DNA from 3 places in the Streptomyces sp. NPDC090127 genome. Region 2 is predicted to be linked to each of the others. Evidence: riboswitches for the same ligand, from Rfam matches in the RefSeq annotation. Region 2 holds a riboswitch; each other region holds the start of a gene.

Region 1 (10,210 bases), on a different contig from region 2:
CGACCGCGGTCCTCGCCACCATGGGCTCGCTGAAGGAGTCCCTGCGGGCGGCCCGCGAGACCGTCTCCGGCAACCGCGGATGACATGACGCGTACGGGAGGCCCGCGCGCCCCAGGGCCGCGGGCCTCCCGCACACCTCAGCACCGTACGACGAAAGGGGGCCGAGCATGACGATTCTGGAGACCATCCGGGGGCCGCGCGACCTCCGGCCGCTGAGCGGCGCGGAGCTCGACGAACTGGCGGCGGAGATCCGGCAGTTCCTCATCCAGGCGGTCGCCAGGACGGGCGGCCATCTGGGACCCAACCTCGGCGTGGTGGAGCTGACCCTCGCGCTGCACCGGGTCTTCCACTCGCCCGACGACCGCATCCTGTGGGACACCGGACACCAGAGCTACGTCCACAAACTCCTCACCGGGCGGCAGGACTTCTCCAAGCTGCGCTGCAAGGGCGGGCTCTCCGGCTACCCCTCCCGCGAGGAGTCGGAGCACGACGTCATCGAGAACTCGCACGCCTCGACCGTCCTCGGCTGGGCCGACGGCCTCGCCAAGGCCAACGAGGCCGCCGGGCGGCCCGACCACGTGGTCGCCGTCATCGGCGACGGAGCCCTGACCGGGGGCATGGCCTGGGAGGCGCTGAACAACATCGCCGCCGCCCGGGACCGGCCCCTGATCGTCGTCGTCAACGACAACGAGCGTTCCTACGCCCCGACGATCGGGGGCCTCGCCGACCACCTGGCCGCCCTGCGCACCAGCGAGGGATACGAGCGGGTCCTCGCCTGGGGCAAGGACGTCCTCCAGCACACGCCCGTGATCGGACCGCCGCTCTACGGATCGCTGCACGGCGCGAAGAAGGGGTTCAAGGAGACGTTCGCCCCGCAAGGGCTCTTCGAGGATCTGGGGCTGAAGTACATCGGTCCCGTCGACGGCCACGACCTCGCGGCCGTCGAGTCCGCCCTGCGCCACGCCCAGCGCTTCCCCGGGCCGGTCCTGGTCCACTGCCTCACCGAGAAGGGCCGCGGCTACCGCCCCGCCCTGGAGGACGAGGCGGACCGCTTCCACGCCGTCGGCGCCATGGACCCGGTCACCTGCGAACCCCTCGCCCCCTCGACCGGCCCCTCCTGGACCTCCGTCTTCGGGGACGCCATCGCCGAGATCGGGGCCGAGCGGCCGGACGTCGTCGCGATCACCGCCGCGATGCTCCACCCGGTCGGCCTGACGACGTTCGCCGAGCGCTTCCCCGACCGGGTCTGGGACGTCGGCATCGCCGAGCAGCACGCCGTGGTCTCGGCCGCGGGCCTCGCCGCCGGCGGGCTCCACCCGGTCGTCGCGGTCTACGCGACCTTCCTCAACCGCGCCTTCGACCAGCTGCTGATGGACGTCGCCCTGCACCGGTGCGGCGTCACCTTCGTCCTTGACCGGGCCGGGGTCACCGGCACCGACGGGCCCTCCCACAACGGCATGTGGGACATGTCGATCCTCCAGGTCGTGCCCGGGCTGCGGCTCGCCGCGCCCCGCGACGCCGACCAGCTGCGCGCCCAGCTGCGCGAGGCCGTCGCCGTCGACGACGCCCCGACCGTGCTGCGCTTCCCCAAGGAGACGGTGGGCCCGGCGGTCGCGGCCGTCGGGCGGATCGGCTCCATGGACGTCCTGCTGGAGCCCGCGGGGCAGGACGCGGACGTGCTCCTCGTCGCCGTCGGGGTCATGGCCGAGGTCTGCCTCCAGGCCGCCGACCTGCTCGCCGGACGCGGCGTCCGCTGCACCGTCGTCGACCCCCGCTGGGTCAAGCCCGTCGACGAGGCCCTCGCCCCGCTCGCCGAGCGGCATCGTCTGGTCGCCGTCGTCGAGGACGGCGTCCGTACCGGCGGTGTCGGCGCGGCGGTGGGTCAGGCCCTGCGCGACGCGGGGGTCGACGTCCCGCTGAGGACCTTCGGCATCCCCGAACAGTTCCTGGCCCACGCCAAGCGCGGCGAGGTGCTCGCCGACCTCGGCCTCACCCCGGTGGAGATCGCCGGGAACATCAGCGCCGCACTGACCCGGAAGAAGGGGCGATGAGCAAGGAGTTCGACCTCTCGGCACTGCTCGCCGAGCGCGGGGCGGAGCGCTACGAGCTGCACAGCCGCTACCTCAACCACCAGCTCCCGCGCATGCTGCACACGATCGGCTTCGACCGGGTCTACGAGCGGGCCGAGGGAGCCCACTTCTGGGACGCCGACGGAGTCGACCACCTCGACATGCTGGCCGGCTTCGGCGTCATGGGCCTCGGCCGGCACCACCCCGTCGTCCGCAAGGCGCTCCACGACGTGCTCGACGCCCAGCTCGCCGACCTCACCCGCTTCGACTGCCAGCCGCTGCCGGGCCTGCTCGCCGAGCGGCTGCTCTCCCACAGCCCCCACCTCGACCGGGTCTTCTTCGGCAACAGCGGTACGGAAGCGGTGGAGACCGCCCTGAAGTTCGCCCGGTACGCCACCGGGAGCCCCAGGATCCTCTACTGCTCCCACGCCTTCCACGGCCTGACCACCGGCTCCCTGTCGGTCAACGGCGAGAAGGGCTTCCGGGACGGCTTCGCCCCGCTGCTGCCCGACACGGCGATCGCGCTGGGCGACCTCGACGCCCTGGAGCGGGAGCTGGGGAAGGGCGATGTGGCCGCGTTCGTCGTGGAGCCGATCCAGGGCAAGGGGGTGCACGAGGCCCCGCCGGGCTTCCTGCGCGCCGCCCAGGAGCTGCTGCACCGGCACGGCGCCCTGCTGATCGCCGACGAGGTGCAGACCGGGCTCGGCAGGACCGGTGACTTCTACGCGTACCAACACGAGGAGGGCGTCGAACCGGACCTGCTCTGTGTCGCCAAGGCGCTCTCCGGCGGATACGTCCCGGTCGGCGCGACGCTCGGCAAGGACTGGATCTTCAAGAAGGTCTACTCGTCCATGGACCGCGTCCTCGTCCACTCCGCCAGCTTCGGTTCGAACGCGCAGGCCATGGCGGCGGGACTCGCCGTGCTCTCGGTGATGGAGAACGAGGGGACGGTGGCGCACGCGCGCCGGATCGGCGAGCTGCTCTCCTCGCGCCTGAAGGAACTCGTACCGCGGTACGAGCTGCTGCACGAGGTCCGCGGCCGCGGGCTGATGATCGGGATCGAGTTCGGCCGCCCCTCGTCGCTGGGGCTGCGCAGCCGGTGGACGATGCTCCAGGCGGCCCGGAAGGGGCTCTTCGCGCAGATGGTCGTCGTGCCGCTGCTCCAACGGCACCGGATCCTGACCCAGGTGTCGGGCGACCATCTGGAGGTGATCAAGCTGATTCCGCCGCTGATCATCGACGAGGCCGACGTGGACCGCTTCGTGACCGCGTTCACGGCGGTGATGGACGACGCCCACGGCGGTGGCGGGCTGATGTGGGACTTCGGGAAGACGCTGGTCAAGCAGGCGGTCGCCCAGCGCTGACAGGGTGGCCCGAGCGTGACTTGCCTCTGGGGCAAGAAATTTGCCTGAGAGGAAAGTTCCTGGCGGAATGGAGCCATGGAGCACCTCCCCGGGGAACCTTCCCCGGACCCTGCCGCACAGGATCCTGCCGTACCGGGTCCCGTCGCACCGGATCCCGCCGGACCTGACCCGGCCGCCGTCCTGCCGGACGTCGCCCCGCAGCTGCGTGGGCTGCGCCGACGGCGCGGGCTGACCCTGGAGGTCGCCGCGCAGCGGGCCGGGCTCTCACCGGCCCATCTCTCCCGGCTCGAGACGGGCCATCGGCAGCCCTCGCTGCCGATGCTGCTCGCCCTGGCCCGCATCTACGGTACGACGGTCTCCGCGCTCCTGGGCGAGGTTCCGGCCGAGCGTGATCCGATCGTCCGGGCCGGCCGGTCCGAGCCCGTCGAGGCCGACGGCTGGACCTACCGCCAGGCAGGGGGGCCCGGCCGGGCCCTGCAGGCGCTCCGTGTGCACGTTCCGTACGCCACCCGCGCCGACATCGTGCGCGTCCATCCCGGCGAGGAGTGGCTGCACGTCCTCGACGGGCAGGTGCGTCTCGCCCTCGGCGACGCCGTCCACGTCCTGGATCCCGGGGACAGCGCGCACTTCGACTCGCTCACCCCGCACCGCATCGGCGCCGCCGGTCGCGGCGGGGCCGAGCTGCTCTTCGTCCACACGCTGATGCAGAGCCCCGTCGCCGAGCTGTGTCTCGGCGACGGCGCCGCTCCGCATCCGCGCTGAGCCCTTCGGAAAGGACCGTCATGTCGGAGAAGTCCGGAAAGCGCGCCCCCGTCACCGGCGAGGAGCGCGAGGCCGGCCAGTTCCCCAAGGGGCTGGTGCTCCGCCTCTTCGCGTACCTCGTGGCGGGGCACCTCTTCGCCGCCTTCCTCTATCTGCTGTTCGCCCTCGGCGGGCAGAACCAGTGACCGCGAGGGGCGCCGTCACGCGTCCTTGACGAGCCGCTCGCGCAGGCGCGCGCGGGTCTCCGCGCTGAGCTTCAGACCGTCCGTGAGGTAGTTCTCGGCCGTCCCCCAGGTCTGCTCCATCGTCTCGAACGCGGCCCGCAGATACTCCACACGCGCGTCGAACAGCGGGCTGATCAGCTCCATCACCTCGGGCGCCATCGCGTCCGCGGAGGTGGAGCTGCGGCGCACCTTGTAACGGCGGTGCGGGTCGTTCGACTTCACGTAGTCGGCCTCGATCGCCTCGCGCTCGACGCCCACCGCGAGCAGCGCGATGGCGATGGAGAGGCCGGCCCGGTCCTTGCCGGCCGCGCAGTGCATGAGGGCGGGGACGCTGTCCTCGGCGAGCGCGTGGAGGATGCGGCTGTGCTCCGCCGTCCGCTCGACGATCATCTTGCGGTACGAATCAGACATTCGGGTCGCGGCCTTGCCGTCGCCGAGGATGGCGCGGAGCTGCTCCAGCTCGCCCGAGCTGACGAGCTTCCAGAACTCCTTGCCGTCGGCCGGGTCGTTGAGCGGAATGTTCACGTTCCGTACGCCGGGCAGTTCGACGTCCGGGCCCTCGATCTTGACGTCGGCCTGATTGCGGAAGTCGAAGATCGTGTGCAGCCCGAGGGTGGTGAGGAACGCGGCGTCGTCCTCCGTGGCGTGCGCGAGGTGGCCGCTGCGGAAGAGGCGGCCGAAGCGCACCGTCCCGCCGTCCACGGTCGGCAGTCCGCCCACGTCCCGGAAGTTGCGTACCCCGGTGAGCTCGGGTTCGGTCGGCGAGATCTGGGGCAGCTGCTGCGTCACGGGTGCTCCTGAAGGTTGGCGGATCGCGATCGGGTCCTGATCGATTCCTGGCGCAATCATCCCGGGTGCCGGGGGGCCTCCGCACCTCTGGGTAGGGGAATGGGCGTTCTGTCCGAATTAGGGCCTTCGATATAACGCGCCCTGGTTGCAGGGGAGATGGGTTTCGCGGCGTGAGCAGCGTCATAGAAGTGACGGACCGTGCCTGATCGCCGGGCGTAATTCCCCTGCCGGAAAAGGAAATCGATCCGCCGTCATCCACGGAGGGTGACCGGAATGCGGAGCGGATATCACGCTCTGGAATGCGAACGGAAAACGGCGGCTTGTTCGGCTCGACCCTGCTCGTCTAGCGTCACCGTCAATCCGGTCGGACCGCCGAATCCTGCCACCGTCCGGAATCCGCACCCATCCCCATCCACGTACGGCAGGAGCGGGGGACCCAGGTAAGTACGCCGCACCGGTCGATCCGGACGGCTCGGGGTGAAGCCGCGTGAGAACGCGGCCGGACATCTCCAGTCCGAACCCGACAGCTCACCTCGTAGGCGACGGAGAGGAATTCGCCATGCCCGCGAAGGGTAAGCACCGCCGTCCCAAGGTCAACCCGATCACGCGTGGATTCGTCGCCGCCGGCACGGGCGGCGCCGTCGTCGCCCTGCCGCTGCTCGGCGCGACCGGAGCCCACGCCGCCGAGAAGGCCGCTCCGACCGTGACGTCCGAGAAGGCCGTCGCCGCCGTCGCCGCCACTCCCGCGAAGGCCCCCGCCGCCGCGAAGCCGAAGACGTACTCCGTCGCCCCCGGCGACTACCTGTCGAAGATCGCCGCCGAGCACCACCTCGCGGGCGGCTGGCAGAAGCTCTACTCCGACAACCGTCAGGTCGTCGGCGAGGACCCGTCGCTGATCCTGCCGGGCATGAAGCTCACCCTCGGCGCCAAGTCGACGGCCAAGGCCGCCCCGAAGGCCGAGGCCCCCAAGGCCGCGCCGAAGACCCCGAAGGCCGCGCCCAAGGCGGAGAAGTCCTCCTCCGACGCGAGCGAGACGCGCAGCTCCCGCTCCTCGGACCGCTCCACGGCCCCCACCGAGAACTCCGGCTCGGCGCAGTCCGCCCCGGCCAAGGCCTCCTCCGGCTGGGTCGCCCCGGTCAGCGGCGGCATCTCGACCCCGTACCGGGCCTCCGGCTCGATGTGGTCCTCCGGCTACCACACCGGTGCGGACTTCATCGCCGCCTCCGGCACCTCGGTCAAGGCCGTCGGCGCGGGCACCGTCCACTCGGCCGGCTGGAGCGGTTCGTACGGCAACGAGGTCGTCATCCAGCACGCCGACGGCACGTACTCCCAGTACGCCCACCTCTCCTCCCTCTCCGTCTCGGCGGGCCAGACCGTGACCGGCGGTCAGCAGATCGGCCTCTCCGGCTCGACCGGCAACTCCAGCGGTCCGCACCTGCACTTCGAGATCCGCACCGGCCCGAGCTACGGCTCGGACATCGACCCGCTGGCCTACCTGCGCCAGCACGGCGTCGGCGTCTGACGCCTTCGCGTTCACCCGCAGCACCCCACAGGGGCCCGGCACTTCCGAGTGCCGGGCCCCTGTGGCGTATTCCGGCTTGGCGGAATCTTGACCGGTGGCGTATCTCACCCGGCGTCAACCCCTCCTTACGGTCGCGTAGGTCACATGCATAAGGGAAAGATGAGCTCCCGTGGCAGACGATTCGAGATCAAGAGACATACGCGCATTCGGGTCGTACGCGGCGATCGGTGACAGCTTCACCGAGGGTGTGGGAGATCCCGGGCCCGACGGGACGTTCGCCGGCTGGGCCGACCGTTTCGCGGTCCTGCTCGCCGACCAATTGCCGGAGCACGACGTATTCCGTTACGCCAACCTGGCCGTCCGGGGCCGGCTCCTCGACCAGATCGTGGCGGAACAGGTCCCCAGGGCCAAGGAGCTCGCTCCCGACCTGGTGACCTTCTGCGCGGGCGGCAACGACATCATTCGCCCCGGCACCGACCCCGACGACGTCGCCGAGCGCTTCGAGCGCGCCGTCGCCGACCTCACCTCGGCCGTCGGCACGGTGATGGTGACCACCGGCTTCGACACCCGCGACGTCCCCGTGCTGCGGCATCTGCGCGGCAAGATCGCCACCTACACCGCCCATGTCCGGGCCATCGCCGACCGCTACGACTGCCCGGTCCTCGACCTCTGGTCGCTCAAGTCCGTGCAGGACAGGCGGGCCTGGGACAACGACCGGCTGCACCTCTCGCCCGAGGGGCACACCCGGGTCGCGCTGCGCGCCGCCCAGGTCCTCGGCATGGACGTGCCGGCCGACCCGGACCAGGTCTGGCCGCCGCTGCCGCCGAGGGGGACCCTGGAGGTCCGCCGCGACGACATCCAGTGGGCCAGGGAGTACCTCGTCCCGTGGATCGGACGGCGGCTGCGCGGCGAGAGCTCGGGCGACCATGTGGCCGCCAAGCGGCCGGACCTGATGCCGCTCGGCGACCTCATGCCCCTCTGACCGCCCGGCCCGGCGCTCCCGCGCGCCCGGCCGGAATCCGCTCCAGGACCCCGCCCGCGAACACGTCGTACAACGGCAGCGTCTCCAGGTGGACGTAGCCGATGTGGCAGTCGCAGGCCGCGAGCGGGCAGGCGCGCGGGCGCAGCGCGGCCCGGTAGGACCCGTCGTACAGGTTGCCCAGCTCGGCCTTGACGAAGTGACAGCGGCGCACGGTCCCGTCACCGTCCACCGAGACCACCGACTCACCGGTCCGGCACGGCAGCCCGGCGGAGCGGTGCGGACGGCGGCTGTACGGGAAGAGGGGGTCGAGGGCCGTCCAGCTCTCGGCCTCCTCGTCGGTGTACGTGTGCCCGTCGGCCGCGTTCACCCAGAGGTAGACCTCGGGCGGGAGGTCCTCGCGCAGGCGCAGCGCGTGCTCCCGGTGCGCGGGCAGACCGACCACCCCGACGCTGAAGCGGACCGACCGGGCCGCCAGCTCGCGGCACTTCGCGAGGAAGCGGTCGTACGGCGTCTGGCCGGGGTGGTACGTGCACCAGAGCGCGAGGGTCTCGGGGTCGGCCTCGGCCAGCCAGTCGGTGCGGCAGCTCAGGTTGGTCTGGATCGCCACCCGCTCGACCTGCGGCAGGTGCGACAGCTCGGTGAGGGTGCGCCGGTACCACGATCGGACCAGCCCCTCGCCCCAGGGGGTGAAGAGGATCCTCAGCCGGTCGCCGGTCTGCGCGGTCACCCAGGCGGCGAAACGCTCCAGCGCGGCGCGGTCGGCCCGCAGCTGTTCGCGGCTGTCACGGCGCTTGGCGAACGGGCAGTAGGGACAGTCGTAGTCGCAGGAGGCGAGCGGCCCGCGGTACAGGATCGTCAGGTCCACGACAGCTCCCTACCTCGGGTCGTAGGCGGCCATCGCCGCCCGGACGGCCGGCGAGAAGAGCGCGGGGCCGAGCGCGTCCGAGTGCGCGAGGCCCTCGGGGGAGAGCCGCAGCAGCCCGTCGGGCGCGGTCGCGTCCAGCCAGCCCAGCGCCTCGAACCGGCCCAACTCCGCCGGGAAGTCCGCGAACGGCGACGCGCCGAACCGCTCCTCGTACGTGTCCGTCTCCATGCCCCGGACCTGGAGGAGGGACTGGAGCAGATGGCGGCGGCGCGCCTCGTCCGCGTCGACCGGGCGGCCCACCCGCGCCCGGGTGAAGTCCTCCGTCGTGGTGTAGTCGTCGATGATCGCGCGGATCTCCCGCATCTCGACGGCGTAGTCGAAGGAGTAGTGCAGCGACGAGGTGTAGGAGCGGGCCCCGCAGCCCAGGCCGATCATGCCGTCGGTCTGGCAGGCGTAGTCGTCGGCGCCCTGCGGCGGGGCGTCGGTGCGCCGGAACATGCGCATCGAGACCTGCTCGTAGCCCCGGGCGAGCAGATGGTCTCGGCCGTGCCGGTAGAGCCGCAGCCGCTGCTCGTCCCACTCCCGGTCGGCGGTGGCGGCGAGCCGGCCGAGGCCGGTGAGGGGACGGACGTACAGGGGGTAGAGGTACAGCTCCTCGGGCCGCCAGGCGAGGGCCGCGTCGAGCGACCGGGTCCAGCTCCGGTCGGTCTGGCCGTCGATGCCGTAGATCAGGTCGATGTTGAGGACGGGGACGCCCGTCTCCCGGATGCGGCCGAGCGCCCCCTCGACGTCGGCGCGGCGCTGGGGGCGCACGGCGGCGCGGGCCTCCGCCTCCACGAAGCTCTGCACGCCGATGCTCAGCCGGGTGGCACCGCGCTCGGCGAGGACCGCGAGCCGGTCGGCGGTCGCGGTCGAAGGGGAGGTCTCGACGGAGAGCGGGACGGCACGCAGGTCGACGCCCGTCCGCTTCTCCGCGATGTCGCAGAGCCGCTCCAGCTCCCCGGCGGTGAGGAAGGTGGGCGTACCCCCGCCGAAGGCGGCCGTGGCGAAATGGACCGGCCCCCGGTCGCCGAGCGCCTCGCGGACGGCGGACGCCTGGCGGTCGAGGGCGTCGAGGTAGCGGGTCGTCAGCTCGTCCGGGGCGCCGATCCGCGTGAAGAGGTTGCAGAAGCCGCAGCGGACCTCGCAGAAGGGTATGTGGGCGTAGAGGGAGAGGGCGTCCTTCGGCTCGTCGCGCCAGAGCGCGGCGAGGGAGGGAGCGGGGTCCGGGAGCGGGCGGTACGCCGTCTTGTGCGGGTAGGCGTAGACGTAGCTCTCGTACGGGCGCGGCGACGGGTTCACGCGATCTCCGCCCGGTCCGGGCCGTCCAGGAGGAACTGGGCGTACGGAACGGTCCAGACGCTCTCGTGGCCGAGCCGGTGGCCGGTGAAGCCGTCCTCTCCGTACGCGGTGCCGTGGTCCGAGCAGACGATCGCGAAGCAGGGGCGGCGGCTGCTCATGGCGGCGAAGAGGCGGCCGATGTGCCGGTCGACGTGGACCAGGGCCGCCGCGTGCGAGGCGCGGGTGTCGCCGGACTCCCGGGTCGCGCCCGGGAGATGGAACCAGTTGGGCTGGTGCAGGGCGGCGACGTTGA
Region 2 (9,284 bases):
CTGCTGGAACGCGATCCGGACGAAGCCGGGCGGTTCGACGTACGACCAGTCGGGGCCGCGGTCGACCGGCGTGCCGCCGAGGAGCTCGGCCCAGAACCGCACCAGCCGGGCCGGGTCACCGCAGTCGAAGACGATCTCCGAAACGTATGCGCGCATGACCTCAGCCTACGGAGGTCAGAGCGTCCCGGCGTCCCAGACCCCGCCGAGCGCCGGGGCCAGCCAGCGATGCGCCCGTGCCCGGAACGCGGCCGGGTCGAGGGCGCCCGCGCCCTCCGGTACGGCCCCGAGCAGCGGCGCACCGGCCGCCTCCGGCAGGTCGGCCAGGTTGCAGCGCGAGGCCAGGTCCGGCGCGGCAGGCCAGCTGCCGACGACGACGCCGAGCTGCTCGATGCCGCGCGCCGCGAGCGCCTCGGCGGTCAGCGCGGTCGCGTTGAGCGTGCCGAGACCGGCGGGCGCCACCACCAGGACCGGCGCCCCGAGGAGCCGGGCCGCGTCGGCGAGCGTGCCGCCCTCGTGGTCGAAGCGGACGAGGAGCCCGCCCGCGCCCTCCACGAGGACCAGGTCATGCGCGGCGGCCAGCTTCTCGGCGGCCTCGGCGACCTCGCGGGGGCCGACCGGGGTCATCCCGGCCCGCCGGGCGGCCGTGGCGGGCGCCAACGGCTCGGGGAACCGGCCCAGTTCGGACGAGACGGCGGCCCCGGAGAGCCGTACGACCTCGTCCGCGTCGCCCCGCTCGCCCGGCGCGAGGCCGGTCTGCGCGGGCTTGAGCACGGCGACGGACCGCCCCTGGGCCGTGGCCACGGCGGCCAGGGCGGCGGTGACGATCGTCTTCCCGATCTCCGTCCCCGTACCGCTGACGACGATGACGCTCATGGTGTGCAGTCCTTTCCGCCGCGCCTCCTTGGCGCGACCCGCCACGGGACACCCCGCGGCGACTCCCTCCGGTCGACCCGCCGGCCGGGCCGAGCCCATCCGTGCCGAGCCGAGCCCCGGGCCGAGCCCAGCCGTGCGGGCTCCGGCCGTCCGGACTCCGGCCGTGCCGACCCCGGCCATGAGGGCTCCTTTCGCCGGGCCCGTTCATCCGAGCCCGCCTGTCCGCGCGCGGCCGTCCGAGCCCGCCTGTCCGCGCCCGGCCGTCCGAGCCCGACTGTCCGCGCCCGGCCGTCCGGTCCGGCCTGTCCGCGCCCGGCCGTCCGGGCCCTGGCCGCGCGAAGTTCCCGCCGTGCCGGCCCCGGCCGTGCCGGCCCCGGCCGTCCGGGCCCTAGCCAAGCCGGCCCCGGCCGTGCGGGGGCGGGCTCAGCCCGCTGCCGCTGCCGACCGGATCGCCGCGCAGATCCGGGCGACATCCTCGTCGCCCGTCACGAAGGGCGGCATCGTGTAGATCATGTCGCGGAACGGGCGCACCCAGACGCCCGCGCGGACCGCCGCCTCCGTGGCCGCGGCCATGTCGACCGGGTGGTCGAGCTGCACGACCCCGATCGCCCCGAGGACCCGTACCTCACGGACCCCCGGCACGGCCGTCACGTCCGCGAGGCCCTCCCGCAGTCCCGCCTCGATCCGCTTGACCTCCACCTGCCAGTCCTGGGACAGCAGCAGGTCGATCGAGGCGCAGGCCACGGCGGAGGCCAGCGGGTTGCCCATGAAGGTCGGCCCGTGGGCGAGCACCGGGACCTCGCCCCGCGAGATCCCGTCCGCCACCCGCGGGGTGCACAGCGTCGCCGCCATCGACAGATATCCGCCGGTCAGCGCCTTGCCGACGCACATCACGTCCGGCGAGACGGCGGCGTGGTCCGCCGCGAACAACTCGCCCGTACGGCCGAAGCCGGTCGCGATCTCGTCGAACACGAGCAGGACGTCGTGCGCGTCGCACGCCTCCCGCAGCACCCGCAGGTACGCGGGGGAGTGGAACCGCATACCGCCGGCGCCCTGCACCAGCGGCTCCACGATCACGGCGGCCAGCTCGTCCGCGTGCCGGCCGATGAGCTCGCGCAGGTGCTCCGCGTACGACTCCTCGTACGCGGCCGGCGGCGGGTCGGCGAAGAAGTGCTTCGGCAGTGCGCCGGACCACAGCTCGTGCATCCCTCCGTCGGGGTCGCACACCGCCATCGGCTGCCAGGTGTCTCCGTGGTAGCCGCCGCGCCAGGTCAGCAGCCGCCGCTTCTCCGGTCGGCCGACCGAGCGCCAGTGCTGGAGGCACATCTTGATCGCGACCTCGACGGCGACCGAGCCCGAGTCGCTCAGGAAGACGTGCTGGAGCGGCTCGGGCGTGATCTCCACCAGCCGGGCGGCGAGCCGGACGGCCGGTTCGTGGGTGAGCCCGCCGAACATGACATGGCTCATCCGGTCCAGCTGGCCCCGGACCGCCTCGTTGAGCACCGGGTGGTTGTAGCCGTGGATGGCGGACCACCACGAGGACATGCCGTCGACCAACTCGCTCTGCCCGTGCGCCTCTTCGGCGAGGCGGAGCCGTACCCCGGACGCGGACGCGACGACCAGCGGCTCGGCCCGGCCCGGCATGGGGCCGTACGGATGCCAGACGTGCGCCCGGTCCAGGGCGAGCAGTTCGTCGTTACGCATTCGGCGCGAGGTCCGTTCCGGCGCCGCGACGGCGCACGGCCACCAGGTCGGTCCGCGGGTTCGACACGTCGTTCGGCACCTCGGCGGGGGCCGCCTCCGAGGGCTCCGGCGCGTGGCCGCCGCACGGCCCGCACCCGCCACCGGCGCCGGCGTGCGAGCCGCACCCGCCACCCGCACCCGCCGCCGCGTCCGCACCGGCCTCGGCGTGCGATCCGCACCCCGCCGACGCCTGCGAGCCGCACCCGTCGGCCGCGACCGCGCCGGCCGCGGCGAGCGCGTCGGCACGGTGTGCGGGCAGCGTCGTCGTGCCCGCGCCCTCCACCTCGAAGCCGGCGTCCGCGATCATGTCCAGGTCGGTCTTGCCGGCCTGGCCCTCGCTCGTCAGGTAGTCACCGAGGAAGATCGAGTTCGCGATGTGCAGCGCGAGCGGCTGCATCGAGCGCAGGTGCACCTCGCGCCCGCCGGCGATCCGGACCTCGACGTCCGGGCAGACGAACCGGACCATCGCCAGGATCCGCAGGCAGCGCTGCGGGGTGAGGTTCCACTCCTTCGCCAGCGGGGTGCCCTCGAAGGGGATCAGGAAGTTCACCGGAACCGAGTCGGAGTCCAGCTCCCGCAGGGCGTAGACGACGTCGACCAGGTCCTCGTCGCTCTCGCCCATGCCCGCGATCAGACCCGAGCACGCCGACAGTCCGGCGGCGTGCGCCTTCTGCACGGTGTCCACCCGGTCCGCGTAGGTGTGGGTGGTGGTGATCTCCCCGTACGTCCCCTCGGACGTGTTCAGGTTGTGGTTGTAGGCGTCGGCGCCCGCCTCGCGCAGCCGCTCCGCCTGGCCGTCCGAGAGCAGCCCCAGACAGGCGCAGACCTCGACGCCCTCGTTCTGCTCCTTGATGGCCTCGATCGTCCTGCCGACCCGCTCGACGTCCCGGTCCGTCGGGCCGCGGCCGCTCGCGACGAGGCAGACCCGCTTGGCTCCGCCCGCGACACCCGCGGCGGCCGCCTGGGAGGCCTCGTCCGGCTTCAGCCAGCTGTACTTGAGGATCCCGGTCGTCGCACCGAGCCGCTGCGAACAGTACGAGCAGTCCTCCGGGCACAGCCCGGACTTCAGATTGACGAGGTAGTTCAGCTTGACGCGCCGGCCGAACCACTGGCGGCGCACCTTGCCCGCCGCGGCCACCACATCGAGCAGTTCGTCGTCGGAGGTCGCCAGCACGGCGAGCGCTTCTGCACGGCTCGGCAGCTCGCGCCGCAGCCCCTTGTCCACCAGCGTGTTCAGCAGGTCCATAAGGGCTGATCCTTGCCTACGGCACACCTCGGGGCCAAGGAGGATCTGAACAAACGCGCCGGTTTGACGTGTGTGGATGGCCACACCCTGTCCCGGCGCGCGGACGGTTAGGGTCTGTGCGCTGCCTACAAAAGGATCTGCCCCATGCACCGGGACGAGGACACCCGCCGGACGCCGTTCGACTGGATCGACGCGGAGGCGCGCCGCCGTGCGGAGGCGGGTCTCGTCCGCACCCTGAGGCCCCGGGCCGCCGAGTCGGAGCCGCTCGATCTGGCGAGCAACGACTATCTCGGGCTGACCCGCCACCCGGACGTCACGGAGGCCGCCGCCGAGGCGGCCCGCCGCTGGGGCGCGGGCTCCACCGGGTCGCGGCTGGTCACCGGCACCACCCGGCTGCACACCCGGCTCGAACGCGAACTCGCGGAGTTCTGCGGCTTCGAGGCGGCCCTCGTCTTCTCCTCCGGCTACACCGCCAACCTCGCCGCCCTCACCGCTCTGAGCGGCCGCGACGCGCTGATCGTCTCCGACGCGGGCAACCACGCCTCGATCGTCGACGGCTGCCGGCTCTCGCGCGCCGAGACGGCCGTGGTCCCGCACGCCGACCCCGAGGCGGTACGCAAGACCCTCCAGGCGCACCCGGACCGCCGGGCGCTGGTGGTCTCCGACTCCGTCTTCTCCGTGGACGGCGACCGCGCCCCGCTGCCCGAACTGGCCGGGGCCTGCCGGGCCCACGGCGCCGGACTCGTCGTGGACGACGCCCATGGCCTGGGCGTGCTCGGCGACGGCGGGCGGGGCGCCCTGCACGCCGCCGGGCTCGCGGGCGCCCCGGACGTGGTCGCCACCCTCACCCTCTCCAAGTCGCTGGGCAGCCAGGGCGGGGCGGTCCTCGGCCCGGCCCGGGTGATCGAGCACCTGGTCAACGCGGCCCGGACGTTCATCTTCGACACCGGGCTCGCACCGGCCGCCGTCGGCGCCGCCCTGGCCGGCCTGCGGCTCGTCCAGGGTGAGCCCGGCCTCGCCGAGCGCGCCAGGACGGTCGCCGGCACGCTGCACCGGATGCTCACGGCGGCCGGCCTGACCGCCGTACGGCCGGACGCCGCCGTCGTCTCGGTCCGCGCGCCCTCGCCGGAGGCGGCGCTGCGGTGGGCGGCCGACTGCCGTGCGCAGGGACTCGCCGTCGGCTGCTTCCGGCCGCCGTCCGTCCCGGACGGCATCTCGCGGCTGCGGCTCACCGCCCGCGCGGACCTGACGGACGCGCAGATCGAGCAGGCGGTCGCCACGATCGTGCGAACCGCGCCGCCCCTTCACGGATCGGACCCCAAATACGGGCTCTCGTAGCAGAGTTCACCGCTTCGAGCGACACATATGCCCATATCTTGGTGGATCGCCGCCCGGGACGGCGCGATCGGTGGCACTCTGACGCGAAGTGCAGTCCGGGCCGGGCCCGGTGGGAAAGGGACAGCGTCGCCATGGCAGACCACCAGGAAGCATCCGTCACTCTGCCGAGCGATCCCGCCTCGGTGTCCGCCGCCCGGAGATATGTCGCCGACGTCCTGACCGGCTGGGGGCTCGCGGGCGGCAGCGACACCGCCGAGACGGTCCGGCTGATCGTCTCGGAGCTCGCCACCAACGCCGTCCAGCACACCTTCGGGCAGTCGCCCACCTTCACCGTCGACGTCCGCCTGGAGCGCGAGGAACAGCTCCACATCGGCGTGACCGACAGCCACCCCCGCTGGCCGAAGCGGCTCCCGGCGGCCGTGCAGCAGGACAACGGACGCGGGATGGTCATCATCCGCAGCCTGACGGCCGAGGCCGGCGGCCGTCTCTCGGTCACCCCGACCGCCGAGGGCGGCAAGACGGTCCGGATCAACCTCCCCTGGACCGCCGCCACTCCGGCCTTCCCTCTCTAGCAGCGCGATCTCTAGCAGCGCGATCACCGGCCGCGAAAACGCCGCCCGCGCGTACAGGAACTCCGGCCGCGCGAAGGCCCCGCCCCTACGCGCGCGCGAACGCGCCGCGCAGCAGTGCCCGCAGGGACGCGGCCGCCGGGCCCGACTCCTCGCCCCGGTGGGCGACCGAGATCGTCCGGCGGAACGAGGTCGGTTCCAGGGCCCGTACGCCCAGCGGTGACGCAGCCATCGACGCGACCATCTCCGGCACCACCGCCACCCCGAGGCCCGCGCTGACCAGGGCGCAGACCAGGGCGTAGCCGGGCGTCCGGCACACCACCGACGGCGTCGCACCCGCCCGGGCCAACGCCCCCTCCACGCCGCGGCGCGGCGGGTGGTCCGGCGCGCTGCTGATCAGCGGCTGGCCCGCGAGCTCGGCGATCGGGAGCCGGCCCGAACCCTCCGCCAGGACATGGCCCGGCGCCGTGACCAGGACCAACTCCTCGATCAGTAGCGGCTCCAGCTCGACCCCCGGCGGCAGCGGCGCCGGTTCCGCCGGCTCGTACGTGTGGGTCAGCGCGAGGTCCACCTCGCCCGCGGCCACGGCGTGCACCCCGCCCGGCGGCTCGTACTCGGCGACCGTCAGCTCCACGTCCGGGTGCGCCCGGCGGAACGCGCTGAGCACCGGCGGCAGCAGATGGATGCCGACCGTGGTGAACGTCCCGACCCGCAGCCGCCCGCCCGACAGGCCGCTGAGCCGTGCCAGCTCATGGCGGGCCCGGTCCATCTCGTCCAGGACCCGGCGCGCCCGGGTGACCAGGAGCTCGCCCGCCGGGGTCAGCCGTGCGCCCCGGTGGTGGCGGACGAGCAGCGCGGCGCCCGCCTCCCGCTCCAGCTTGGCGAGCTGCTGCGAGAGCGCGGGCGGGGTGTAGCCGAGCCGGGCGGCGGCCCGGGTGATCGAGCCGTCCTCGGCGACGGCCACCAGGGCGGCGAGCCGCACCAGATCCTGCATAAAGCATCCCTTTGGGCAGACCCAGTAAATCGTGTCTACACACTAAAGGCTCGCGGCGGGCAGGCTGGGGTCATGGACGGACAGCTGATCGCCTTCATCGGGGTCGCGGCGGGCATGGTGGCCATGCCGGGCGCGGACTTCACCGTCGTCGTACGCGGTGCCCTCGCCTCGCGCCGGGCCGGGGTGGCCTGCGCCGTGGGAGTGGCGGGCGGGCTCGTCGTGCACACCGCCCTCGCGGTGGCCGGGCTCGCGGCCGTGCTGATCGCTGTCCCGGTGCTCTACCGCGTGCTGCAGATCGCCGGCGGGGTCTACGTCCTCTACCTCGGCGTACAGGCGCTACGCGGCGCGCTGCGCGCGTCGGCGGGCGAGCCGGCGGCGGACGCGGCGGGGGAGCGGGAGGTCGGCCGGGCCTTCCGGCAGGGCTTCCTGACCAACGTCCTCAACCCCAAGGCGCCGGTGCTCTTCCTGAGTCTGCTGCCACAGTTCGTACCGGACGGCGCGGCGGTGCTGCCGCGCACGCTGCTGCTGGCCTCGATCGTGGTGCTGCTGGCCCTGCTCTGGTTCCCGCTGGTGGCACTCGGCGTGGACCGGCTCGGCCACCGGCTGCGGCGGCCACGGGCCGCGAGGACCGTGCAGGGGGTGACGGGCGGCATGCTCGCCGCCCTCGGGGTGACGCTGCTGGTGTCACCGGGGCACTGAACCGGAGGCGAGGGTGCGGCGGCGCCACCGCGCCCCCCGCTCGCGTCGGACCACCGCACCCCCCGGGCGCGGGGACCACCGCACCCCGCTCGCGTCGGAGCGGACCGGGCGTCAGCGGACCCGGCCGTAATACACCTTGGACGACCAGATCCTGTCGAGCTTCACCCACGAACCCTTCTTGGGGGAGTGCCAGATCTTTCCGCTGCCCGCGTAGATCCCCACGTGGTACACCCTGCCACCGGAGTGGAAGAAGACCAGGTCCCCCTTCTGCCTGCTGGACGCGGAGATGTGCCGGGTCTTGTTGTACTGCTGCTGCGCGGTACGGGGCAGCGACTTGCCCGCCTTCTTGTACGAGTAGAGCGTGAGCCCCGAGCAGTCGAACCGGGACGGTCCGGACGCTCCGTACTTGTACGGCGATCCCTTCTTCGAAGCCGCGATGTTCAGCGCCTTGCCGGCGTACGAGGTCGCGGCCTGGGCCTCCGGTGCGGCACCTGGTGCCAGCATCGTGCCGCCGAGGGCGGCGAGGGTGAGAGCCGAGACGGCTCCGGCCCGGGACAGCACGGACGGGACATGAATCTGCGCACTCATGCGCAACCCTTCGTCAGCCGCCTGTGAAGGATGACCTGTCGGGTTCGGACTGGCGAAGTTGCCCGGCCGCGGCTGCGGCTTCACCCCGAGGAACGGCCCATCCGGCCGGCCGTCCCGTACTGCTCGGGTCCTCCACTCCTGCCGATCCACTCCTGTCGACCAGACATCCGGGACAGCGGCAGGACTCGGCGTCCGCCCGGACCGCCCCGCCGCGGTGGCGGGGGCTTGTCGTCGTGAGGGATCTTGACCCAGATTCAGGGCGAAATCCGAGTCGAAACGAGGTTATGTGAGGCTCCTCACGACTGATCCATTCGGGTGGACAGGCATGTTTCGTGATCGTCACAGGTTTGGCCGACGAGTCCCGGACCAGGGGTGGAATGCCCGATTCGGCCAGATGCGTACACCTGCTGTGCAACTCACCCCGCACATATGTTGATTCGTCGACTACGCCGAACGGGGGAGCGATTCCGCGGCCGCGCTGCGCCGAGTGGACCTCGACACGACACGGGGGAATGTCAACTTGCCGGAGTCTCCGGGACGGTGACGCGGCCGGATCTACGCTCCCCGTCCAACACCCGCAGCGCTCGGGCCAATGTCTCGGCGTGCACCTCGCTCTCGCCGCGCGCGTGCATCGCCGTGAGCGCGTCGCGCAGGGCGCCGACCCGTCCCACCAGCGCCTGAGCGGCGCGCAGCGCCCCATACGTATGCGAAGCCCTGGATGGATTGATGCGGCCCAGCAGATCGACCACTTCGAGGTAGGCGTCGACGAACTCGCCCTCCGCGCGCGTCAGAGCGGGCAGCGGCGGCAGATCGGGGACCATCGCGCCGTCACCTGGTCCCGGCGCCGCCCGACGCCCCCCGGTTCTGAATCACGTGGTCCACCAGGCCGTAGACGGTCGCGGCCGGCGCGTCGAGGACGGTGGTCCGGTCGATGTCGGCGTCGATCCGCTCGCCGCTCTGTCCGGTGTGGGTGACCAGCATCCCGGCCAGCATCGCGCGCTGCCGGATCAACTCCCGTGCCTGGATGTCGAGATCGCTCGGCTGCCCCCGCAACGGCTCGTCCATCGCGGGCTGCTGGAGCACGACCCGGGCGCCGGGCAGGGCGAGCCGCTTGCCGGGCGCGCCGGCCGCGAGCAGGACGGCGGCGGTCGAGACGGCCTGCCCGAGGCAGGTGGTCTCCACGTCGCAGGTGACGACCTGCATCGTGTCGTAGATCGCGGACATGGCGCTGATC
Region 3 (10,210 bases), on a different contig from region 2:
CCTGCTCGGCTCCGCGCGCGAGCTTGCCGGCGCCGACCCGGCCGCCGAGGCGGCCGTCGCGCTCGCCGAGGCGGCGGTCGTCGCGGACGCGTTCGGCGCGGTCCAGGGCGACACCGACAACACGGCGGCGGAGACCGTCGCGCGCGCCGAGCGGGCCGTGGCGCTCGCCCGCCGCACGGGCGACCCGGTCGCGGAGTCCGCCGCCCTCGACGCGCTGTCCGGCGCCCAGTGCTGGGCCGGGGAGTCGTTCGCCGCCGCAGCGGCCGCCCGCCGCCGCATCGAGCTCCTGGCGCAGGCCTCCGGTGGGCGGCCCGATGCCCACGCCCCCGCCCGTACGCACGAGTTGCTGGACGCCCTCGCCATGGCCGCCGGAACCGCGCTGGGCGTGGGGGACCTGCCGGCCGCCCGCCGGTGGGGCGGGCGGCTCGCCGAGCACCCGCTCCTGGCCGAGGTGGGCCACCACGCCCTGTCCTGGCTGCTGGTCGCCGACGCGTTCGCCGGCCGGGGCGACGAGGTGCTCGCGGGCAGCGTGCGGTTCCTGGACGCGTGGGAGCGGAGCGGGCGCCGCCGGTCGTTCTCCCTCGGTCCGGCCGCCGCGTCGGTCGCCCTCGTCCACGGCCTGCGCGGCGACCACGAGGCCCGGGCCGGCTGGCTCGCGACGGTCGACCGGGCGGGTACGGGGGACGAGTACCGCCACGGCTACGGCGCCGTCCTCGACGCCCTGCTCCTGCTGCACGACGGCGACCCGGACGCGGCGCTGGAGCGGGTCGCGCCCGAGCCGGAGCGGGTGTGGAAGTGGCTCTCCTGGGTGTGGCTGCACTGGTACGTGACGCTCCGGGCCGAGGCCTCGGTGCTCGCCGGGCACCCGGATGCCCGCGCCCGGCTCGACGCGGCACGCAAGACGGTCGCGGGCAACCCGGTCGCCACCGCCCACGTGGACCGGACGTCGGCGCTCCTCGACGGCGACCTCCCGCGCCAGCTCGCGGCCGCGACCGCCTTCGAGGCGGCCGGCTGCCCCTATCAGTCGGCCCGCACCCTGCTCCTCGCGGGCGGCGCCCACGCGACGGCGGGTACGACCGCGCTGGCCGCCCTGGGCCTCGTACGAGAGCCGGCCCCGACCACACCCGGGCCGCGCGCGATCCCCGACGCCTGACGTCACGTCACGGCCGCCTGGAGGGCCGGTGCGCACCGGCGCGGGGCCGGGCGCCACCGTCCCCCCCCGGGTCCGGGCGGTCGCTGTCCCCACCGGTCCGGGCGGCCACTGTCCCCACCGGTCCGGGCGTCACTGTCCCCCCGGGTCCGGGCGTCACCGTCCCCCCGGCCCGCGCGCCACCCACCACCCATCAGCTGGAGCGGTCCGGGCGTCCGGACCGGCGAAGGTGTGGGCCGCCCTCAGATGCCCAGCGACTCCAGTCGTTCCGGGTCCGCGATGATGTCGATCTGTGTGATGCGGTCGCCGACGATCGTGAACGCCATGAGGCCCGCCACCCGGCCGCCGTCCACGTAGGAGACGACGCCCGGCGCGCCGTTGACCAGGACCTCCCGGTACTCGCGCCGGAAGCGGGCGAAGGTGAGCGCCTGGCTGATGACCGCCTCCGCACCGCGCACCAGCTTCGACGCCGCCGCGAGCGCCTTGCCGCCGTCCGCCCGCAGCAGGACGTCCGGGTCCAGGACCGCGAGCAGGCCCTCGAAGTCACCGGCCTGCGACGCCGCCATGAAGGCGTCGACCACCTCGCGCTGGCGGGAGAGGTCCGGCGCGGGGCCCGGCGCCGCCCCCTGGACACGACGGCGCGCCCGGCTGGCCAGCTGGCGCGTCGCGGCCGGGCTGCGGTCCACGATCGGGGCGATCTCGTCGAAGGACACCGCGAACATGTCGTGCAGGACGAAGGCGAGGCGCTCGGCCGGTCCCAGCGTGTCGAGGACCACGAGCAGCGCGAGACCGACCGAGTCGGTGAGCAGCGCCTCCTCCTCGGGGTCGGTCGTGGGGCCGCCCGCGCGGCGCAACAGCGGATCGGGGACGTAGTACTCCAGCGGATCCTCACGGCGCGAGGCGCGCGAGCGCAGCATGTCCAGGCAGACGCGGCCCACCACCGTCGTCAGCCAGCCGCTGAGGTTCCGTACGTCACTGATGTCGGAACGGCTGAGCTTGAACCACGCCTCCTGGACGGCGTCCTCCGCCTCGCTCAGCGAGCCGAGCATCCGGTAGGCCACCGCCTTGAGATGCGTGCGGTCGGCCTCGAACCGTGAGGCCAGGAGGTCCTTGTCGTCCATCGGTGCGTCTCCCTCGTCGAAACTCGTCGAGTCCGTCATCGTCATGACGGACGGCGCCGTCGAAACGTGACACGTCCGCCCCGCCCGGAACCGGGCCCCGGACCACTCCGGAGGAGCCCCCGGACAGCCGGAGAGGTCTCCGGACAGCCGGAGGCCCCACCGCACATCCGGAGCCCCCCTCCGGAACCGTCCGTTGCGTGAGATCCCCTGCCGCCCCCCGCGTAACGCCGGGATTTCCCCGGCGGAGGGTGCCCACCGCCGGGAAGTGCCACTTCAACGCGCTGATCGTCGACCGTAGATTTTCACGCATGACGACAACCGCGCAGGTCAACGCCGTACTTCGTACCCCGCCCGCCTCTCCCCGGGCCGCTGCCGCCTACTTCTCCGCCAGCCTCGCCTTCCACGCCGACGTCTCCGACGTCGCGAGCGCCCTCGCCGCCGACGGCGACCCCGGCTTCGTGGTCCTCGACTCCCGCTCGACCGCCTCCTGGGACCAGGGCCACGTCCCCGGAGCCGTCCACCTGCCGACCGCGCTCATCGCCGAGCAGGCCGAGCAGCTGCTCGACACGACCGTCCCCGTGGTCACGTACTGCTGGGGCCCCGGCTGCAACGGCGCCACCCGCGCCGCGCTCGCTCTCGCGCAGCTGGGCTACCAGGTGAAGGAGATGCTCGGCGGCTTCGAGTACTGGGTCCGCGAGGGCTTCGCGTACGAGACGTGGGAAGGCCCCGGGAAGAAGGACGCGGACCCGCTGACCGCCCCCGTCGACTCCGACGACTGCGGCTGCTGAGAGCCGCCGGGCCCCTGCCGGGATACGGATTAGGGGATCCGCGCCCCATGCCGTAAGGTCATATTCACCGACGCGGGGTGGAGCAGCTCGGTAGCTCGCTGGGCTCATAACCCAGAGGTCGCAGGTTCAAATCCTGTCCCCGCTACTCAGTAGCAACGAAGGCCCGGATCCAGTCACTGGATTCGGGCCTTCGTCGTACGTCCCCCGCTCCGGCCGCCCGCCTCGCCGCCCTCGCCGCCCGCCTCGCCGCCCCCGCCGCCCGCCTCGCCGCCCCCGCCGCCCGCCTCGCCGGCTTGCGCGCTTGACCTTTACGCAACGTCAAGATCTAGCGTTCTCGGTATGGAGTGGTCGATCCAAGAGATCGCCAAGAAGGCGGGCACCACCAGCCGAACCCTCCGGTACTACGGAGAGCTCGGGCTGCTGGAACCCAGCCGGATCGGCGCCAACGGTTACCGGTACTACGACCAGGCGGCGCTCGTGCGGCTGCAGCGCATCCTGCTCCTGCGCGAGCTGGGGCTCTCACTGCCCGCCGTCGGCGAGGTCCTCGAAGGGCAGCGGGACACGTCCGCCGCGCTGCGCACGCATCTCCTTCTGCTCGAACAGGAGCGGGAGCGGATCGGGCGGCAGATCGCGGCGGTGAAGACCACGCTCCACAAGACAGAGAAAGGGGAAGCGCTCATGGCAGAGGAAGTTCTCGACGGCTTCGACCACACGCGGTACGAGGAGGAGGTCAGCCGGCGCTGGGGTCGCGACGCCTACGAGCAGGGCGACCGCTGGTGGCGCTCGCTCAGCGCCGAGGAGAAGCGGGACTTCATGGACCGGCAGGCCGCCATCGCCCGCGACTTCGGGCGGGCGGCGCACGACGGTCTCGCGGCCGACAGTGACGAGGTCCAGGAGATCGCCCGGCGCCACGTCGCGTGGCTGTCGATCACGACGGCGCCGTCGAAGGAGTACGTGACCGGGCTCGGCCAGATGTACGTCGACGACCCGCGCTTCACCGCCACCTACGACCAGCACGGCGAGGGCACCGCCGTACTCGTCCGGGACGCGATGAAGACCTACGCGGAGCGGAACCTGTAGCCGCGCGCCCGGTCCGCGTCCCCCACACGGCCGAGCGGGGGTCGCCGAGCGGCGCGGCTCCCGCCACCCTGGGGAGGGCGCGGTACCGTCCGTCGCCGTGCCGTGTACGGACCGGGCAGGAGAGCACAGGTGGGGCAGGGCCAGGGGCAGGGGCAGGAACAAGGGCCGGTCCAGGGCCGGGGAGGCGGACCCGTCGGCGGCGATTCCGCCGGCAAGGGTCGGGCCGGCAACGGTGGGGCCGGCAAGAGTCGGGCCCCCAAGGGTCGGGCCGCCGACGGTCGGGCCGGCAACGGCCGGGTCGGCCACGGTCGTGTCGCCGACGGTCAGGTCGGCAACGGTCAGGTCGTCGACGGGCTCTCGCCGCGGCCTCGGCGGGGGCGGGCCGAGCGGGCGCGGCGGTTCATCCGGGCCCTGCCGCCGCTGGTGATCCTCGGCGGTGTCGTCTTCGACCTGTCCACCCCCGCCTCGTACACCGCCTCCCCGATGTTCTCCGCCGCGCCGCTCATCGCCGCCCCGTTCTTCTCGATGCTGACGACGCTGCTCACCGGCATCGCCGCCGTCCTCGCCAGCATCGGGCTGCACCTCTACAACCAGACCGCCAACGACGTTCCCGCCCTCACCGAGACGTTCACCGTCGTCACCGTCTCCGTGCTCGCGCTGCTGATCAACCGGGTCGTGCGGCGCAGCGGTGAGCGGCTCGCGTCGGCGCGGGTCATCGCGGAGACCGCGCAGAAGGCCGTGCTGCCGACGCCCGCCGAGCGGATCGGCGGGCTCCATGTCGCGGCCCGGTACGAGGCCGCGCAGGCGGACGCGTTCATCGGGGGCGACCTCTTCGCCGTCCAGGACACGCCGTACGGGGTACGGCTCGTGGTGGGTGACGTCCGCGGCAAGGGGCTCGAAGCGGTGGAGGCGGTGGCCGTCGTGATCGGCGCCTTCCGGGAGGCGGCGGAGCAGGAGGCGACCCTCGAAGGCGTCGCGCAGCGACTGGAGCGCGCGCTGGCCCGCGAGGGCACCCGCCGGGACGGGCTGGACGCCTTCGAGGGGTTCACCACCGCCGTCCTGGCCGAGATCCCGCGTGGGGCCGGGCGGGTACGGGTCGTCAACCGGGGCCACCCCGAGCCGCTGCTGCTCCACGCGGACGGCGCCCTGTCGCATCTGGTGCCGACCGAGCCCGCGCTGCCGCTCGGCATGGGCGAGCTGGCCGCCTGGCCTGACCGGGCCGACGAGGCGCCGTACCCGCCGGGCGCCACGCTGCTCCTCTACACCGACGGGCTCTCCGAGGCGCGCGACTCCAGCGGGGCCTTCTACGAACCGGCCGAGCGACTGGCCGGGAGGATCTTCCCGGGGCCGGAGGAACTGCTCGACGCGCTCGTCGACGACGTCCGCCGGTACACGGGCGGGGGCTCCACCGATGACATGGCGCTGCTCGCCGTGAGCCGGCCGGGAGCGGGCCAGCCGGAGCGGCGCCGGACGATGCCCGTGGTGCGGTGACCGGCAGACCGGCAGACCGGCTGACCGGCTGACCGGCAGACCGGCTGACCGGCGCCGTGCGCGGTGCCGTACGCGGTGCCGTGCGCGGTGCCGTGACCATCCGTAGTGGAAGGGTTCCGCTCCGATAACAATTGACGAACAGTCAGTTCTCGACCTTTAGTAGAGGTCCGTACTGAAGCGGGATCAAATCGTCCTGTACCAGCTCAATCTTGTGAATGATCAACCGGAACGGCTTGGAATCCAGCCCTCGTGTCTATTAACGTTCGATAACGCAGCGCGGTCGTCCCAGCCGTCGTCCAAGACGGCACCGTGCGCACGCGCCGAATCCTGAAAGGGAACCGGGGAACCACTACTTGGGGTGAATCGGGCACCTTCGCACTCGTGCGAAAACGCCCGTAGGAGACCTTCCTGCTCCGAACCCGTCAGCTAACCCGGTAGGCGAGAAGGAAGGAAAGGAGCGCGCCTCCGTGGCGTCCAACAGCCCTGCCCCCGAGGGTCTTTCTGACGGTTTCAACGCGTTCGGCGCCCGTGGCGCCGCCGGGACGGACGACGAAGCGTCGACCTGGGGAGAGTGGAACCCCACCGAGGACTCCCTGCGCCAGCAGGCCCGTTCGGGTGGCCGCCACCGCGTCGTGAAGCAGCGCTCCGGCTTCGCCCGCTCCTCCACCGTCCTCGGCGTCGGTGTCATCGCGGCCGTCGGCGCCGGCGGCATGGCGACCGCCAAGGACAAGCCCCCGGTCTCGATATCGCTTCCCGACCTCAACCTGCCGGACGCCTCCGAACTGCCCGGCGTCGGCGCGCTCATCTCCGACACGGACGGCGCGGACGGTACGGACTCCGGGACGATCAACGCCCAGCCGCTCACGGCCACGCTCGCGCTGCCGGCCGACGAGGCCCAGCTGAACGCGGGCGCCGAGTCCGCCTCCGCGGCGACCGCGGACGCCGGCGAGGCGCTGCGCGCCCGCATCCTCCAGCAGGCCGAGCAGCAGCAAGCCTCCGCCGACGCCGCCGAGAAGGCCGTGGCGGAGAAGGCAGCCGCCGAGAAGGCCGCCGTCGAGGCCGCCGCCCAGGCGGACAAGGCCGAGAAGGAAGCGGCCGCGGCGAAGAAGAAGGCCGAGGAGGAGGCGGCGGCGAAGGCCGAGGCCGAGCGCCTGGCGAAGCTCGCCGCGAGCTACTCGCTGCCCACGTCCTCGTACACCCTCACCTCCACGTACGGCCAGTCCGGCTCCATGTGGTCCTCCGGCCAGCACACCGGCCTCGACTTCGCGGCGCCGACCGGCACACCGGTCAAGGCGGTGCACGGCGGCACGATCAAGTCGGCGGGCTGGTCCGGCTCGTACGGCTACCGGATCGTCCTGGAGCTGGAGGACGGTACGGAGGTCTGGTACTGCCACCTCTCCTCGATGACGGCCGGCGTTGGCCAGTCCGTGGGCACCGGCGACACGATCGGGCGCGTCGGCGCGACCGGCAACGTGACCGGCCCGCACCTGCACCTCGAGGTCCACACCCCGGGCGGCTCGGGCGTGGACCCGGCGGCCTGGCTGGGCAGCAAGGGCCTGTCGGTCTGACGAGACTCCGGCGGCCCTGGCGTCACCCCCCCACGCCAGGGCTGCCGGGACTCCCGGTTCACCGCTGTCGGAATAGCGCACTCCAGGGAGGTCGTTGAACCGTCCCATGACCTCTCTTCGCCCGCTGGGCCGTTCCGATCTCCTCGTCTTCCCGCTCGCGCTGGGCGGCAACGTCTTCGGCTGGTCCGCCGACCGGGACCAGTCCTTCGCCGTCCTCGACGCCTACACCGCCGCCGGCGGCAACGTCGTCGACACCGCCGACGCGTACTCCGCCTGGGTCGAGGGCAACCAGGGCGGCGAGTCCGAGACGCTCATCGGCGAGTGGCTGACCGCCCGGGGCAACCGCTCCGACGTCGTCATCGCCACCAAGGTCGGCGCCCACCCCCAGTACAAGGGCCTCTCCGCGACCACCATCAAGGCCGCCGCCGAGGAGTCGCTGCGCCGCCTCGGCACCGACTACATCGACCTCTACTACACGCATTTCGACGACCCGACCGTCCCGGTCGAGGAGATCGTCACCGCGCTCGACCAACTGGTGCGGGACGGCAAGGTGCGGGCCGTCGCGGCCTCCAACATCTCGTCCGAGCGGCTCCAGGCCTCCCTCGACTTCGCCGAGGCCGAGGGGCTCGCCCGCTACGTCGCCCTGCAGCCGCACTACAACCTGCTCTCGCGCGACACGTACGAGGGCGAACTCCTGGCCACCGCCGAGCGGGCCGGGCTCGCCTCCCTCCCGTACTACGCGCTCGCGTCCGGCTTCCTCACCGGCAAGTACCGCCCGGGCAGGACCGTGGACAGCGTCCGCGCGCACGGTGCGGCCGCGCACGCGGAGTCCGAGCGGGGCCGCCGGATCCTGGCCGCGCTCGACACCGTGGCCCAGGCGCACGAGGCCGAGGTGGCCACCGTCGCCCTGGCCTGGCTGGCCTCACGCCCGACCGTCGCCGCGCCGATCGCCTCGGCCCGTACGGTCGAACAGCTCCCGGCCCTGGTGGCCGTCGCGGACCTCCGACTGACCAGCGCCGAACTGACGCTCCTGACGGAAGCGTCCGCGTCCTAGGACCTCTCGTCCGGGTCAGGCCGGGTCAGGCCGGATCAGGTCGGCCTCGCAGGCCGGATGAGGCCGGGCTCGCAGGGGCCGGATCAGGCCGGGCTCGCGGGTCGGCCTCGCGGGGCCTGCGGGCCTCGCGGCGCCTGCCGGGCTCGCGGGGCCCTAGCTCCGGTACGGGTTGTAGCCGCTGTAGTCGAGGTACTGCGGGGGAGCCCACACCCGGCCCGTCGCGCGCGCCGCGTACGTGAGGGCGGGGGAGGCGACCGGCTTGCGCTGCCAGAGATGGTGGAGCAGCTCCTGCTCGCGGGCCGTGAAGTCCGCGTCCGGCGCCCCGCGCTCGGCGCGGTGCCGCAGGAAGGCGAGGGTCGTCGCGAACGCCTCGTACTCGCCGACGGCGGTGGCGGCCGGCGGGCCGTACGTCCGGCGGGCGAAGTCGCGGGCCACCGACCGGGCCCGCATCGAGGAGAGCGCGAGCGGCTCGGCGGGCGAGAGCCAGCCGGCCGCCGCGTACGCCGGGAGCTGGCCGGATATCGTGCGCAGCTCCCGCTGCCTGCTCCATATCGCGAGCCAGGTCAGCAGGCCGAAGGCGGGCACCATGAACATGCCGTAGACCAGGATGAAGCCCAGCGGCCCGAGGATCGTGGCGGAGCCGTTCCACAGGGCGTGCATGAACATGGCCAGGAGCAGCCCGGCGATCGGCAGCAGCGTCCGGCGCAGCCTCAGGAACTTCCGGCGGGAGGTGGCGAGGGCGGCGAAGGCGAAGCCGAGGCCGGTGAAGACCGTGAAGAGCGGATGCGCGAACGGCGACATCACGATCCGTACGAAGAAGGTGCCGGCGGTCATGGAGCCGAGGCCGCCGGAGCCGAGATCCTGGTCCTCGCCGAAGGCGTTGCCGAGGTAGAGGATGTTCTCCGTGAAGGCGAAGCCGGTGGCGGTGAAGCCGGCGACCACGACCCCGTCGACGAGGCCGGTGAAGTGCCGTCTGCGGAAGAGGAAGATCAGCAGGATCGCCGCGGCCTTGGCGCTCTCCTCGACGACCGGGGCGACGACCGTCGCACCGAGGGACTCGGCGGAGGCGGGGTCGGCGGTGGCGGTCGCTATCCAGCGGACCGCGAAGGAGTTGGCGAGGATCGCGACGAGCGTGGCGGCGCAGGCGCCCCACGCGAAGGCGAAGATCAGGTTCTTCCATGGGCCCGGCTCCACCCGGTCCAGCCAGCGGAAGGCGGCAAGCAGCAGCGGCACGGGCAGGACGGCCAGGCCGAGGCCGACGAGGAAGCCCTCGGTGCCGGTCTGCTCCCGAACGATCGCGAGGATCACCAGCGCGCAGAGCGCGAGCACGGTGATCACGGCGACGGCCCGGACCACCTTGCTGCGCCAGAAGGCGCGACGAGGCCTGTAGCGCCACTGGGCGCGGTCCGGAACGGCCGTGAAGGCCGGCTCCTCGGTGTCCCGGGTGGGGACGGGAACGTGATTCGACACGTGATCGACCCTAACGAGCAGGACTGACACCCGCGACGGGGTTCCCCTACTTCTGCTACTTCCTGTGGAAAAGCAGGTCGTGCACGACATGCCCCTTGTCCAGGCCCTGCCCCTCGAATCGGGTGAGGGGGCGGAAGTCCGGGCGGGGCGCGTAGCCGCCGTCGGGCACGGTGTTCTCGAAGTCGGGGTGGGCGGAGAGGACTTCGAGCATCTGCTCGGCGTACTCCTCCCAGTCCGTGGCGCAGTGCAGCACGGCGCCGGGCTTCATCCGGGTCGCGAGCAGCGTGAGGAACTCGGGCTGGATCAGGCGCCGCTTGTGGTGGCGCTTCTTCGGCCAGGGGTCCGGGAAGTAGACGCGGCAGCCGTCGAGGGCGTCGGGGCGGAGCATCTCGCGGAGCAGGATGATCGCGTCGCCGTTGGCGACCCGGACGTTCTCCAGTCCGCCCCGGTCGGCGAGACCGAGGAGGTTGCCCTGGCCGGGGGTGTGG

The links. A riboswitch is a leader RNA that binds a small molecule or an ion and turns the genes downstream of it on or off. The one in region 2 is predicted to bind cyclic di-AMP.
Region 1: it holds a riboswitch for cyclic di-AMP, as region 2 does, so the genes downstream of both, ACIPPS_RS09625 (peptidoglycan DD-metalloendopeptidase family protein) here and ACIPPS_RS14990 (C40 family peptidase) in region 2, are expected to answer to the same signal.
Region 3: it holds a riboswitch for cyclic di-AMP, as region 2 does, so the genes downstream of both, ACIPPS_RS18955 (M23 family metallopeptidase) here and ACIPPS_RS14990 (C40 family peptidase) in region 2, are expected to answer to the same signal.

Annotation. Positions count from the first base shown of each region.
Region 1 covers NZ_JBIVDE010000002.1:908,625-918,834, reverse strand. Annotated here, with positions in the region: gene hpnH (adenosyl-hopene transferase HpnH) at 1-83, shown strand, start outside; gene dxs (1-deoxy-D-xylulose-5-phosphate synthase) at 168-2,051, shown strand; gene ACIPPS_RS09645 (aspartate aminotransferase family protein) at 2,048-3,433, shown strand; gene ACIPPS_RS09640 (helix-turn-helix domain-containing protein) at 3,509-4,195, shown strand; gene ACIPPS_RS09635 (DUF6126 family protein) at 4,216-4,380, shown strand; gene ACIPPS_RS09630 (tyrosine-protein phosphatase) at 4,396-5,208, opposite strand; cyclic di-AMP (ydaO/yuaA leader) riboswitch at 5,598-5,763, shown strand; gene ACIPPS_RS09625 (peptidoglycan DD-metalloendopeptidase family protein) at 5,768-6,730, shown strand; gene ACIPPS_RS09620 (SGNH/GDSL hydrolase family protein) at 6,900-7,712, shown strand; gene ACIPPS_RS09615 (STM4011 family radical SAM protein) at 7,699-8,577, opposite strand; gene ACIPPS_RS09610 (STM4012 family radical SAM protein) at 8,587-9,918, opposite strand; gene ACIPPS_RS09605 (STM4013/SEN3800 family hydrolase) at 9,915-10,210, opposite strand, start outside.
Region 2 covers NZ_JBIVDE010000003.1:923,469-932,752, reverse strand. Annotated here, with positions in the region: gene ACIPPS_RS15030 (VOC family protein) at 1-156, opposite strand, end outside; gene bioD (dethiobiotin synthase) at 175-873, opposite strand; gene ACIPPS_RS15020 (adenosylmethionine--8-amino-7-oxononanoate transaminase) at 1,297-2,577, opposite strand; gene bioB (biotin synthase BioB) at 2,570-3,862, opposite strand; gene ACIPPS_RS15010 (8-amino-7-oxononanoate synthase) at 4,007-5,200, shown strand; gene ACIPPS_RS15005 (ATP-binding protein) at 5,332-5,772, shown strand; gene ACIPPS_RS15000 (LysR family transcriptional regulator) at 5,858-6,763, opposite strand; gene ACIPPS_RS14995 (LysE family translocator) at 6,836-7,462, shown strand; gene ACIPPS_RS14990 (C40 family peptidase) at 7,574-8,050, opposite strand; cyclic di-AMP (ydaO/yuaA leader) riboswitch at 8,054-8,251, opposite strand; gene ACIPPS_RS14985 (hypothetical protein) at 8,566-8,871, opposite strand; gene ACIPPS_RS14980 (ATP-dependent Clp protease proteolytic subunit) at 8,879-9,284, opposite strand, start outside.
Region 3 covers NZ_JBIVDE010000005.1:19,622-29,831, reverse strand. Annotated here, with positions in the region: gene ACIPPS_RS18985 (ATP-binding protein) at 1-1,153, shown strand, start outside; gene sigJ (RNA polymerase sigma factor SigJ) at 1,393-2,271, opposite strand; gene ACIPPS_RS18975 (rhodanese-like domain-containing protein) at 2,580-3,059, shown strand; tRNA gene ACIPPS_RS18970 (tRNA-Met) at 3,131-3,204, shown strand; gene ACIPPS_RS18965 (MerR family transcriptional regulator) at 3,399-4,139, shown strand; gene ACIPPS_RS18960 (PP2C family protein-serine/threonine phosphatase) at 4,542-5,630, shown strand; cyclic di-AMP (ydaO/yuaA leader) riboswitch at 5,939-6,086, shown strand; gene ACIPPS_RS18955 (M23 family metallopeptidase) at 6,098-7,198, shown strand; gene ACIPPS_RS18950 (aldo/keto reductase) at 7,305-8,252, shown strand; gene ACIPPS_RS18945 (PrsW family intramembrane metalloprotease) at 8,406-9,722, opposite strand; gene trmB (tRNA (guanosine(46)-N7)-methyltransferase TrmB) at 9,778-10,210, opposite strand, start outside.